One region of the Kushneria phosphatilytica genome, then DNA from elsewhere that is predicted to be linked to it. Evidence: predicted binding sites of a transcription regulator. Region 1 holds the regulator's gene; each other region holds the start of a gene.
What was found. The regulator PhoB, encoded in region 1, activates phosphate uptake and scavenging genes when phosphate is short. The targets are predictions, from matches to a motif close to TGTCATANNNNTGTCANA.
Positions count from the first base shown of each region.

Region 2: a site for PhoB is predicted at 2,149-2,166, ahead of phnC (phosphonate ABC transporter ATP-binding protein). Genes of this name have one in related genera too.
Region 3: a site for PhoB is predicted at 2,282-2,299, ahead of pstS (phosphate ABC transporter substrate-binding protein PstS). Genes of this name have one in related genera too.

Region 1 is NZ_CP043420.1:3,551,448-3,555,660, forward strand. Features, by position in the region: gene FY550_RS16485 (chorismate--pyruvate lyase family protein) at 241-840, shown strand; gene ubiA (4-hydroxybenzoate octaprenyltransferase) at 837-1,712, shown strand; gene phoB (phosphate regulon transcriptional regulator PhoB) at 1,814-2,497, shown strand; gene phoR (phosphate regulon sensor histidine kinase PhoR) at 2,533-3,873, shown strand; gene FY550_RS16505 (N-acetylmuramoyl-L-alanine amidase) at 3,932-4,213, opposite strand, start outside.
Region 2 is NZ_CP043420.1:3,251,908-3,256,120, reverse strand. Features, by position in the region: gene phnD (phosphonate ABC transporter substrate-binding protein) at 51-1,076, opposite strand; gene phnC (phosphonate ABC transporter ATP-binding protein) at 1,119-1,958, opposite strand; gene FY550_RS16930 (hypothetical protein) at 2,206-2,364, opposite strand; gene FY550_RS15135 (DUF4235 domain-containing protein) at 2,537-2,824, shown strand; gene FY550_RS15130 (hypothetical protein) at 2,842-3,324, opposite strand; gene FY550_RS15125 (TraX family protein) at 3,472-4,213, shown strand, end outside.
Region 3 is NZ_CP043420.1:693,751-697,963, forward strand. Features, by position in the region: gene FY550_RS03015 (NAD-dependent malic enzyme) at 1-277, opposite strand, end outside; gene FY550_RS03020 (CvfB family protein) at 394-1,233, opposite strand; fluoride riboswitch at 1,318-1,398, shown strand; gene crcB (fluoride efflux transporter CrcB) at 1,499-1,897, shown strand; gene FY550_RS03030 (DUF190 domain-containing protein) at 1,894-2,232, shown strand; gene pstS (phosphate ABC transporter substrate-binding protein PstS) at 2,376-3,422, shown strand; gene pstC (phosphate ABC transporter permease subunit PstC) at 3,530-4,213, shown strand, end outside.

The DNA.
Region 1 (4,213 bases):
TTTCCATCATGACCGCAAGGCTCATGACAGCTGTCCGACAGGAGTCGGGCAGGGTATCCTTCACAATCGAACAGCGTTCGACGACGCATAGCCTAGCAATGTCCTCGTATCGAGCGCCAGCATCACCTTGCGTTGCCTCGTCGAACGGATGACGATGACAGGCCGTATCGCAGGCCGAAACCACTTGTCTTCGCTCTTATCGGCAGAATCGAGCCTTACATGATCCCATCATCACAAGACATGCCCGCCAGCCCCCTGGTGCTGCGCCAGTGGCGCCCACTGGCAGTGGCAGCGGTGCAGCTCTCGCCTCACTGGCAGCGCTGGCTGGGCGCCAGGGGGTCATTGACCGCTCGACTGGCAGACCGGGTCAAAGGGCCGATCACGGTAAAAATCCATGCCGAGCACGCGGCTCCCCCGACACTTGATGAGGCGAGAAGACTCGCCTTGCCACAGCGCCGGCTGGCCTGGATTCGTGAAGTGACCCTCGAATATGCCGATGTTCCATTGATTGCCGCGCGCAGTGTCGTACCACTTGGAGAACTCCCCCGCGAAGTGCGTCTGCTGGGTCGCAAGGCGCTGGGACACTGGTTGTTCAGCCATCCTGATGTCACACGCTCCGCCATCGAACTGACGGATCATTCCTTGCAGATCGCCGGACACCAGGGCATCTGGACCCGACGCTCGGTCTTCCGGCATCCCCGTTGTCGATTACTGGTCCAGGAGAGTTTTCTGCCCGCGCTGGCCGATCTCATGCATGACGATTCGGCCGAAATCAGTGAATCCCGGCAGGAATCGCAACGTCATCCACGTCCGCCCGCCCCGATCATGGAGAACGCATGACCGCTCGTACTGCGCTGCAACGTATTCCCGATTTTTTGCGCCTGACACGGCTGGATCGCCCGATCGGCACCTGGCTTCTGATGTGGCCGACCCTTGCAGCGCTCTGGCTGGCGGCCGATGGCCTGCCTCAGCGTACCAATCTGATCATCTTCGTGGCTGGCGTATACGCGATGCGTGCTGCCGGCTGCGTGATCAACGACTACGCCGATCGCAACTTTGACGGTCATGTCAGACGCACCCGCGAGCGTCCGCTGGCGACCGGGCGCATCAGCGAACGCGAGGCACTGACACTGTTTGCTGCACTGATCGCTCTCTCCTTCGTGCTGGTCTGCTTCACCAATCTCTTTACCATTGCCCTGTCACTGGGCGGTGCGGCCCTGGCAGCCACCTATCCGTTCATGAAGCGCTATACCCACTTTCCCCAGGTCGTGCTGGGCGCTGCCTTCGGCTGGGGCATCCCGATGGCCTTCGGGGCCGAACAGCAGACGGTGCCCGCCATCGCCTGGTGGCTGTTTGCCGCCGGACTGGTATGGACTCAGGTCTACGATACCCAATACGCCATGGTGGACCGCGATGACGACCTGAAAATCGGCATCAAATCGACCGCCATCATCTTCGGCCGCTTCGATCTGATGATTCTGGGCGCGCTGCAAACCCTGATGCTGGTACTGCTGGCCGTGGTCGGCGGTCTGGCCGGGCTTAACGGCTTCTACTGGCTGGCACTGGTGGCCATCGCCGCAATCTTTGGCTATCAGCAATGGCTGACCCGGGGACGCACCCGAGAGGGCTGCTTTGCGGCCTTTCTCAACAATCACTGGGTGGGTGTGGTGCTGTTCGCCGGGGTGGTACTGGCGACCTGGCCGACGCCCTGAGGACACCTGCGCTGGACAGCACACCGGCTGTCACAATACTGTCATCGCTCACCGGTTAAATCGTCACCGAGTTGTCACGTTCGTTTGCCGGAGTATGACGCATGTCCCGAACCGTGCTGATCGTCGATGATGAGGCCTCGATTCGCGAAATGATCGCCGTTGCCCTCGAAATGGCAGATTTCCGCATTATCGAGGCCGAGAATGCCCAGCAGGCACACGCCCGGGTGGTGGATGAACATCCCGATCTGATCCTGCTCGACTGGATGCTGCCGGGCACCAGTGGCATCGAGCTGGCCCGCCGGCTCAAACGCGATGAAACCACCCGCGAAGTCCCCATCATCCTGCTCACTGCTCGTAGTGAAGAGGACAACAAGATTCAGGGGCTGGAGAGTGGTGCCGACGATTACATCACCAAACCCTTTTCACCGCGTGAACTCGTCGCCCGGCTCAAGGCCGTCCTGCGGCGTACGACACCACGTGGCGTGGAAGAAACGGTCGAGATCAACGGGCTGGCGCTGGACCCTGCCAGTCACCGGGTCAGTATCAATGGCCAGTCACTTGAGATCGGTCCGACCGAATATCGGCTTTTGCAATTCTTCATGACCCATCAGGAACGTGCCTATACGCGCGCCCAGCTGCTCGATCAGGTGTGGGGCGGTAATGTCTATGTCGAGGAGCGAACGGTTGATGTTCATATCCGTCGACTGCGCAAGGCACTGGGCGATGATCATCAGCAGCTGGTGCAGACGGTGCGAGGCACGGGCTATCGTTTCTCGACTCGTTGAGGGTTTCATCCATCGTTTGATAGCGACGGACACGCGTGCATTACTGGATCAATGAACTCTGGCGACTCGCCTATCTGGTACTCGGTTTCGGCCTGCTGGGCTGGCTGATCGGCTACCCTGGCTGGGGGATCGCGCTGGGACTGGCGGTTCACATGGCCTTTACCCTGCGCCATCTCAGAAAGCTCTATGTCTGGCTGGAAGCGCCGGTCGAACAGTCACCGCCGGCCGGTGAAGGGGTCTGGGGCGATCTGTTTGACCGCCTCTACCGCTATCAGAAGGGCCAGCGCCATATGCAGGGGCGGCTGCGTTCGGTCATCAATCGGGTGCAGGAGTCCAGCGAGGCGATGCGCGAAGGCGTGATCATGCTCGACTCCAGCGGCAATCTGGACTGGTGGAACAGTGCCGCCCAGCGACTGCTCGAGCTTGAACCCCATCATGACCGGGGCCAGCATCTCACCAACTATCTGCGTGATCCCCACTTCATCGAATACTTCCGTGGCAACGACTATCGCGAGCCGTTAACCCTGGCCTCTCCGATCCGCGACAACATGATGCTGGAAGTTCAGATCACCCTGTTCGGCGATAACGAGCGTCTGATCGTGATCCGCGATATCACCCGCCTGCATCGGCTGGAAATGATGCGACGCGATTTTGTCGCCAATGTTTCGCATGAGCTGCGCACGCCCCTGACCGTGCTGGCCGGCTATCTCGAAACCTGGCTTGATCATCGCGACAACCTGCCCGAGCGGCTGGTGCGGGGTCTCACCCAGATGGAGGCCCAGACCGATCGCATGCAGCGCCTGGTCAGCGATCTGCTGACGCTGGCTCGACTGGAGACCGCCGATCGTCATGACAGCGACCGGCCCATCTCGATCGCCGCACTCTGTCACCAGGCCGTCATCGATGGAGAGGCTCTGGCCGGAGGTAGCCACCATTTTCATACCGACATCGAAGATGATCGCTGGTTCTATGGCGATGAGCAGGAGCTGGCCAGCGCACTGTCCAATCTGGTTTATAACGCCGTGCGCTATACGCCCGAGGGCAGCACCATCACGCTACGCTATCAACCCTGGGAAGGCGGTGATGGTGCCCTGTCGGTGATCGATGATGGCGATGGCATAGAACCCCAGCATCTCGATCGTCTGACCGAACGCTTCTATCGCATCGACAAGAGCCGTTCGCTGGCCAGTGGCGGCACCGGTCTGGGGCTGGCTATCGTCAAACACGTGCTGTTTCGACACGACGCTCGGCTCGAGATCGAAAGCACCCCGGGCGATGGTGCCGAATTCCGCTGCATACTACCGGCAGCCCGTCTGAGCCCGGCCACCACCGGCACCGCCCTGTCCGAGCCCTCCAACGCCCGGCTTCGGGACTGAAACGGCAATCCCTTACGATTATCCACAACCGGTTGAGGATCAACCGGCTGTGGATAATTCATGCTTCCAGAAGCGCCATCGCAGTCGCCCGCCCCTGATAGCGTTCAATCAGCGCAAACAGCCTCGCAGCAGTATCGGTATCGATCACTCCCCGGGCTTCGGTAGGACGAAAATGCAACTGAAAGGCCCGGATCACCGGCTGCAGGGCTTGAGCATCATGACTGTCCGGCACGGCATAGCCCCAGGCGGCCAGGGCCCGATGCATCAACGCGCCATCAGGCTGATGCTGTTGAAACCGCTCACGCCAGCGCATCACGGCTGAAGGCCTCGGCCAGGCACC
Region 2 (4,213 bases), 300 kb from region 1:
GGCTCCATGACAGCTCCGACACGGGGCGGCACCAGGCCGCCCCGGTGGGCTCAGCTCTGGTCGGTGGTCGAGGTCTGGCTCGCCTGCCGGTTCTGTTGCTGATCCATCTGCTGATCGATCTGCTTCAGGCGTTTGTCGATGGCCGCGATTTTCTGTTGTTGCTCGTTGGCGGAGAGTGAGTCGTCATGCTCGATTTCCTGACGCTGGCGATAGAGCGAGATCTGACGGATGGGCAGCAATTGAGCGTTGCTGGAGCGATCGAAGCCCGACCACTGCAGTTTTGCCAGCACCTTCTTCTGCTCGGGCGTCTTGCCATAGTTGAAGAAGAACTGGCGTAGCTTCTGTTTGGTGCTGTCGGCGAGATTCTCGCGCCAGACGAGAGGATCCGAGGGAATCAGCGGAGACTTCCAGATCACACGCAGCTTTTGGGCGGCGTCCGGATGCGTCTCCTTCAGGCGCGCCATGCTCTCGGTATTGAAGGTGGCGACATCGACCTGCTGATTGGCCACGGCCAGAGCGTTGGTTTCATGGCTGGAGTTGAGCGTGCGCTTGAAGGCCGATTTGGGGTCGATGCCACGCTTGGCGAAGATATAGTAGCCGGGCACCAGATAGCCGGAAGTGGAGTTGGGGTCCCCATTGCCGAAGGTCAGCTCGCTGGCATGTGTCAGTACGTCGTCAACCGTATGCCAGGGGCTGTTCCGGTTGACGATCATCAGACTCCAGTAGCCCGGCTCGCCATTGTCCGGCACGGTCTGGGCGAAGATCTGGCCGCCGGCATGGTCGACCGCTTCCATGGCTGACTTGTTGCCGAACCAGGCAACATCGACCTTGTTGAAACGCATCGCCTGAATCACGCCTGCGTAGTCGGTGGCGAAGAAGGGCCTGACCTTCATGCCGGTCTGTTCGGCCAGATCATGCAGAAATGGCTTGAACAGATCCTGCTGTGCCTGGGTCGATTCGGTGGAAATGATGCCGAAATTCAGGGTCTGCTGTTCGGCGGCCTGCACGCTACCGGTGGTCAGACCGAAGGTGGCAACAGCGGCCAGCGCCCAGCGCTGCCAGAAACGGATACTCATGGTGCTTTTCCTGTGGTTGGGAGGGACATCGGAGGGTCGGTGTCAGCCGGCGGTCGCCAGCCTCTGTCGGCCGGCTGGTGCGGGCTGAGCCAGCAGCTCTTCCAGGCCGGCATCGTCGTAGAGGGCAGCGAGGCGCTGATCGGTCAGGGCGCGGGTCGGGCCGTCGTAGTAGAGCCGGCCGCGCTTGAGGGCGATGGCGCGATCGCACCACTGACGGGCGATATCGATCTGATGGAGCGATACCACCACGGCGCGACCGTCCTCCTCGTTGATGCGACGGAGGATATCCATCACCTCGCGGGCACTTTTCGGATCGAGCGAGGCGATGGGTTCATCGGCAAGAATGATCTCGGCTTCCTGAACCAGCGCCCGGGCGATCGCCACGCGCTGCATCTGGCCGCCGGATAGAGTGTTGGCACGCTGTGCGGCGAGATCGTGCAACCCGACCCGTGCCAGCGCTTCATGCGCCATGCGGTGCTCGTCGGCACTGAAACGAGCGCTCAGTGCACGCCAGCGCGGCATGCGCCCCAGCCGGCCGATCAGGACGTTCTGGAGCACGCTCAGTCGATTGACGAGATTGAAGTTCTGAAAAATGTACCCCACCCGGCAGCGTTCGCGGCGCGGTGCCGACAGCAGTCGCCCATCGCTCTGCACGGTGCGCTCCAGCAGCGTGATCCTGCTGCCGACACGATCGGCGGCGGTCAGCCCGACCAGATGGCGCAGCAGGGTGGATTTGCCGGAGCCGGAAGGGCCGATGAGGGTGATGCGCTCACCAGGTGCAATGGTGAAGGCAATCTCCTCGAGCACGCGTTTGCGTCCGAAGGACTTGCTCAGGGAGCGAACGTCAATGGCAGTCGGCGTTGCGGCTGTGGCGGTAGTCATGTGACACGCCCTCTCGGAGGTGATCGATGAGGGGAGTCTGAGGGAGAGGGATGACGATCACTTGTCTAGACAATGTCGATTTGATGACGATTGTCCGTTTGATTCGAGGTTCCGGTAGGCAGGAGCTACTGATCAGAGCCTTTTGAATCAGTCGGTTAGCATGCAGGGGAGGGTGGCCTTGTCACCACCTGGTCACATTACTGTCATCGGCCGGCCTGCGGCATATCGGCCGACCGATGGAAGGCGCTCATTCGGCGATGGCGGCACGGCCATCGTACTGCTCGGGGCAGCCGCTCTCCAGACACAGTTGCTGCCAGCAGAGTTCGGCCATCGTGTTCTCGGCCACCTCTTCGGTACTGCCTTCGGAGAGGCCGGAAAATGCAGGCATGGGTTCGAAAATCATCATTGTATTGTTCCCTTGTCAACGTACCTTGTGTCGAGCATAGCGAACCGCTGTGACATTTGCCTGACAATACACTAATGGCCGTATTGACGTGACGTGCGAATGTCGGACGCTCCCAGCGAGCGAGTGGTCTACGCTGGGACACAGGGTTATCAGGGCACAGGAGTACAGCAGGATGAAACCGCAAACGGTGTGGACTCTTTTCGGAACCGCGACGGCACTGACCACCGGCGTACTGGTACGTCAGACCATGAAGCGGACTTCGCGTCGTTATGGCTTCGAGCCGCCGCTCAATCCCGATGATCCGGATGTGCGCTGGCGCGATGCCCTGGCGTGGGGGGCCTGCTCGGGCATGCTGGTCGGCATGGCACGTATTCTGGGCTGGCGTATGGGCTCCGAAGCAATGAAGCGCGCCCGCCGTCATCCGAAAGGGCAGCGGGTACTGTCACGCTTCGAGGACTGAATCGCGGTTGGTTGCGCTCAGGCGGCGCCGGGGGGCGGTGGATCTTCTTCGACGGTAGTCTCTTCATCGGCCGTCGGAGAAGCCTCCTGGTAGTGTCGGATCAGTCGCTTGATCAATACCGAGATCACGAACACGGCCCAGCCCGCGCTTGCCAGCAGAGCGGCCAGCGTCCAGCGTTGAGCGCCGGGCAGCTCACCCACCAGTCTTTCCAGCAGCCACCAGATCAGTGGTCCCAGCAACAGGGGCGGCAGCATGAGATGCATCAGCATCTCGGTGCGTCGCTTGCGCACCCGGAAGCGGCGCAGTGCCAGGCGCATGGAGCGGCGACTCACGATGGCCAGAATCACGGCGGCCATGACAATGGTGGCGGGTAGAAAGGGTGTGCTCTGCCCATTGACCAGTGACCACTGGGCACACCAGAGGTAGCAGACCCAGAAGGCTCCTTCGCTCACGGCGATGGTGTCGTACCAGCGCTCGGGATGGAAATAGCGCTTTGACATCAGAGGTTATCCATTCGATGGCGATCCGTCCGGTCGATGTGTCGTCCTGTTACGTTCGGTTGCCATAATGGCAGGGTTGGGAGGAATCGTCAGCGGGCAGCGTTGCCGATATGCTGGGTCACCGTCGTGCTGCCGGAGAGCATTTCCATGACGTCATACCCTGCAGCGCCCGCAGGAGTGCCCTCCGGCGAGCGCCGTCGCCCTGCCTCGCACTGGACGGACTGGGGTAAATGGCTGGCGCTGATCAGCATGAGTGTCGACCATGTTACCCGTTTTGCGCTGCCGGCTGCCTGGCCCTTGGGCTGGGCCAGTGACACCGTCGGGCGTGTGGCCTTTCCGCTGTTTGCTGCCATGGTCGCCTGGCATGCGCTGTTCGATACCCGTAATCCGTGGCGCTATGCGCGGCGCATCGTGATGATCGGGCTGGTGGCGCAGCTGCCCTATATGCTGATGCCACGGGTATTGAGCATGCCGGTGCTCAATGTCTGCTTTACGCTGGCGCTGGGGCTGATCGTGGGCAGCGCGCTACTGCGCCTGGCACAGCAGCCACCTCGTACGCTCGCCATGCAGATTGCGGCCATGCTGATGGTGCTGTTCGCCTGTATGCTGGCACTGCTCTTCGAGGATCTCTTCCATGTGCGCCTGGAGTATGGCTGGACCGGCGTGCTGCTGATTCCCGTCTTCATGCTGGTCCTGCACCTGGCAGCTCGGGCGGATGGCCTGCAACGGCTGCTGATACTGCCGGCCACCGGGCTGCTGGCTCTGGTAGCCTGGCCGCTTAATATCGTTCCGATCAGCCAGTGGATTGCACTGATGACCTGCCTGCTGGTGACAGGGCTGGCGCTGGGAGGCGCACAACATGTGCCTGCCCTGCCGCGTCGTTTTGTCA
Region 3 (4,213 bases), 770 kb from region 1:
GTTCTTCCAGCACGCGGAAGAAGAGCGTTTCGTTGCTGTCCTGGATCGAGCGCAGATAGATGTGCCGATCCAGGTCAGTGGTCTGCAGGCGGTACTGCTGATAGACGCGTTCGGCCTGCTCTTCGATGGTTTCGATATTCTGCGGCAGCAGTCCCACCAGATTGAAGGCCACCCGCTCCTCGAGCGTAAAGGCGCTGTCCTTGTTGAGAAGCGGCGTTTCGAGCAGCGTGGGACCGGAGTGGACGATATAAAGCGGGCGGGACGAGGTCTGCGACATGGGACGACTCACAGCATGGGAAGTTGAAACACACGGCATCGAGTATAACGCAACGAACCGTCACGGGAGATGACCCTGCCAAATGGCAAAGACTACCTTCAGCAGGGCCGTTGCCATCAGCGGCGCAACTCGATCCGGTCCGGGTGGATCAGGATCAGTTGGCGCTTGTAGAGACCGCCAATGGTTTTCTTGAAGGTGGCCTTGCTGACACCGAAGGTCTGCTTGATCAGCTCCGGTGAGCTGCGATCGCTGATGGCCAGGGTGCCGCCGCCGCTCTCAAGACGTGCCATGATCTGCTCGCCCAGGGCATCGGCGATCTGCTCGCGTGGCGGGTTAAGCCCGAGATCGATTCGACCATCATCGCGCACACGGCGAATATAACCCTGAATGCGCATGCCGGTCCGCAGGGGCTGATGGACTTCCGAGTGGTGCAACAGCCCGGTATGGGTGTTATCGACAATGGCATTGAAGCCCAGATCGGTAGGGCCGGTGATCAGCAGTTCAACCGGCTGCCCCTTGTCATAGCGAGGTGGCACCAGATCGAGATGCCGGTTAAGGCGCATGGTGGCGGTAATACGATGGGTGCGCTCATCCAGATAGGCATGCACCAGTCTGTGATCACCCGGTTCGGGATGTCCACGGACTTCCGAATGCGGCAGCAGCAGATCCTTGGGCAGGCCCCAGTCGAGAAACAGACCTACCGGGGTGCGCTCGATGATTTTGAGTGATGCAAACTCATCTACCTGAATCGCCGGCTGCCGGGTAGTGGCGATCGGGCGATCCTCGCTGTCCAGGTAGATGAATACGCTCAGCATGGTGCCGATACGGCAGTCATTATCGGCCGGCATATCGCGGCGGGGGAGAAGAATGTCGCCAAAGCGATCACCATCGAGGTAGAGCCCGAAGGAGACCTGTCTGACAATCTTCAGTGTATTGAAGCGGCCCATCTGCAGCATGACCGGTCTCCATTGGTTGAATCAGAGTCTTATTCTACCGCATTGCGGGGGATGACTTGTGCCCGCTTCGCGAGTGTGGCAAAAATTGATAAGGGAGATGGCATGCCTCCCGAATGCGCCCGTATTCAAACCATCACGTCCGTGATTGATGATGCCTGCAGTACGCAGCCGAAGTGCGTCTGCAGGCAGGAGATTCCTACCTGCGCCAGGTGCGTGCTTCGACGAGCGAAATATTCAGTCCGTTATCGTCGGAGGAAAAGAATTCATGTGGTTATCCATGGTTGCCATTGGTGCTGGCGCTGCACTCGGCGCCAATCTGCGCTGGTTGCTGGGCCTGGGGCTGAACTCGCTTTTTCCTGCCATTCCTCCGGGGACTCTGGTGGCCAATCTGCTGGGTGCCTGGTTGATCGGTATTGCCATCGCCCTGTTTGCGGCGCTGCCTGAACTTTCCCCTCAATGGCGCATGTTCATTGTGACCGGCTTTCTGGGCGCACTGACCACCTTCTCCACCTTTTCTGCCGAGATGTTTTCGAATCTGCAGGCCGGCCGTTACGGCATGGCGCTGACCGGAATCGGTATTCATGTGGCAGGGTCGCTGATCATGACCGGGCTGGGCATGGCCACCCTTGTCGCCATTCGTCAAATAATGGGAGTCGCGAAATGAGCAGCAGACATCAGGGATTCGAGGTCATTTTCATCGCGCCACAGTCACGTCGACATGGTCATCGCACGGCAATTGACGCCGTTGTGGCGACTGCCGAATCAATGGGGATCACTCGGGTGACACGCCGTGACGACGCCCTGGGCAGCGGTTTTGATGGCCATGTCCATTCGGCGCATTTCTTCGAATTGGCCGACCAGCCGGTGGAGCTGATGTACGTACTCGAAGGTGATCGCGCCGAGCAGCTGATCGATGCCGTGGACCAGGCCGGCATTGAGGTCTTCTTTCTGCGTCGGGCGGTCGAGTACGGTCAGTTGGGTCGTGCAGACGAAGGCTGATCGAGCGCCGGAGCGATTTCGATCTGCCTCCTTGTCTCGGGCCGAGGGCTGCAATAAAACTGACATATTGCCTTGTTAGCTTGTGTCCAGCCGGAAAGGCGAAGCCTCTCTTATCGCAGGGCAAGGTCTCAAGGAGTCAAGTCATGTTGAAGCGTGTTGCAGCCACTCTGCTCTCTACCTCGCTGGTACTGGGCGCTACCTCGGCCACGGCGGCTGAAACAATCACCGGTGCCGGGGCAACCTTCCCGTATCCGGTCTACTCCCAGTGGGCCGATGCCTATCAGGACAAGACCGATATCGGCCTTAACTACCAGGCGATCGGTTCAGGTGGCGGCATTCAGCAGATCACGGCGAAGACCGTAACCTTTGGTGCCTCTGATGCCCCCATGAAGCCTGATGAGCTCAAGAAGAACCATCTGGTGCAGTGGCCGCAGATCATGGGCGGTGTCGTGCCGGTCGTACACATTGAAGGCATCGACAAGGGCGCGCTGAAGCTGGATGGCAAGACGCTGGCCGATATCTACCAGGGCAAGATTACCCGCTGGAACGATGATGCCATTGCCAGGCTCAACCCTGACCTCGACCTGCCGGATCAGCAGATTACGCCGGTCTATCGTGCAGAGGGCTCGGGCACCAATTTCCTGTTTACTCACTACCTCACTCAGGTCAGCGAAGATTTCGCCAATAATGTCGGCGAAGGCAAATCCGTGGCGTGGCCGAGTGGTGTCGGCGCCAAGGCCAACGCAGGGGTGGCCAGCCAGGTCGGCAGCACCAATGGGGCGATCGGTTATGTCGAGTCTGCCTATGCGACCGAAAACAACCTGAACGTGGCCCAGCTCGAGAACAAGGCCGGTAATTTCGTGACGGCCAATCCCGACAGCTTCAAGGCAGCTGCTGCCAATGCTGACTGGGAAAACGCGCCCGGCCTGTACCTGGTGCTGACCAACCAGCCGGGTGACAACAGCTGGCCGATCGTGGGTGCCTCGTTCATCCTGATGCACACCAAGGTGCAAAATGCTGATGCAGCCAAACGTGCGCTCGACTTCTTCGACTGGGCGTACAAGAACGGGGGTGAGGCCGCTTCCAAACTGAACTATATCCCGATGCCACAGAACGTGGCGGATATGGTGCGCAAGGAAATCTGGTCGCAGATCAAGGGGCCGAATGGCCAGCAGGTCTGGCAGCAGTAAGCTCGCCGCTGATCTGTCGAGGAGGCTGCGGGCAATATGCCCGCAGCCGTTTTTCCATATCTCTCCGGCAATAATGCGAAGAGTATTTTCAGCGATGATGGGATGCCATGACTTCTACTCGTAGTGTCAGCGCCAGTCAGCAGCAGGATCTGCTGGGTGCCAACGCGCGTGAACAGGCCGCGCTCAGGCGCAATGGCATCATCGACAGGATCTTCGAGAAAGGAACACTGACGCTGGCGCTCGCCGTGCTGGCCTTGCTGGGCACCATCATGGCGTCGCTGATAGTGGCCGGCTGGCCGGCGCTACAGGAGCTGGGCTGGTCCTTTTTCACCGGTGATCGCTGGGCCGCCAATATCGAACACTTCGGCGCGTTGCCCGCTATCTATGGCACGCTGGTGACCTCGATTATCGCCATTATTATTGCTGTACCTGTGTCGCTGGGTATCGCGATCTTTCTGACCGAGCTGTGTCCGGTCTCCCTGCGCCGAGTACTGGGGACCATGGTGGAGCTGTTGGCCGGGGTACCCTCGATCATCTATGGCATGTGGGGGGTGGAGGTGCTCAGTCCTTTCCTGCGTGAGCATTTCCCGACGCTTTTTCCGGCCGGTACCGGACTGACGACAGCAGGGCTGATTCTGGCGATCATGATCATTCCCTTTATCACCGCCATTACCCGTGACGTCATGGTGACAGTGCCAGCGATGATGCGTGAGTCTGCCTATGGGATGGGCTGCACCACCTGGGAAGTGGTGCGCAATGTCATTTTTCCATCCGTTCGCGGGGGGATTGTC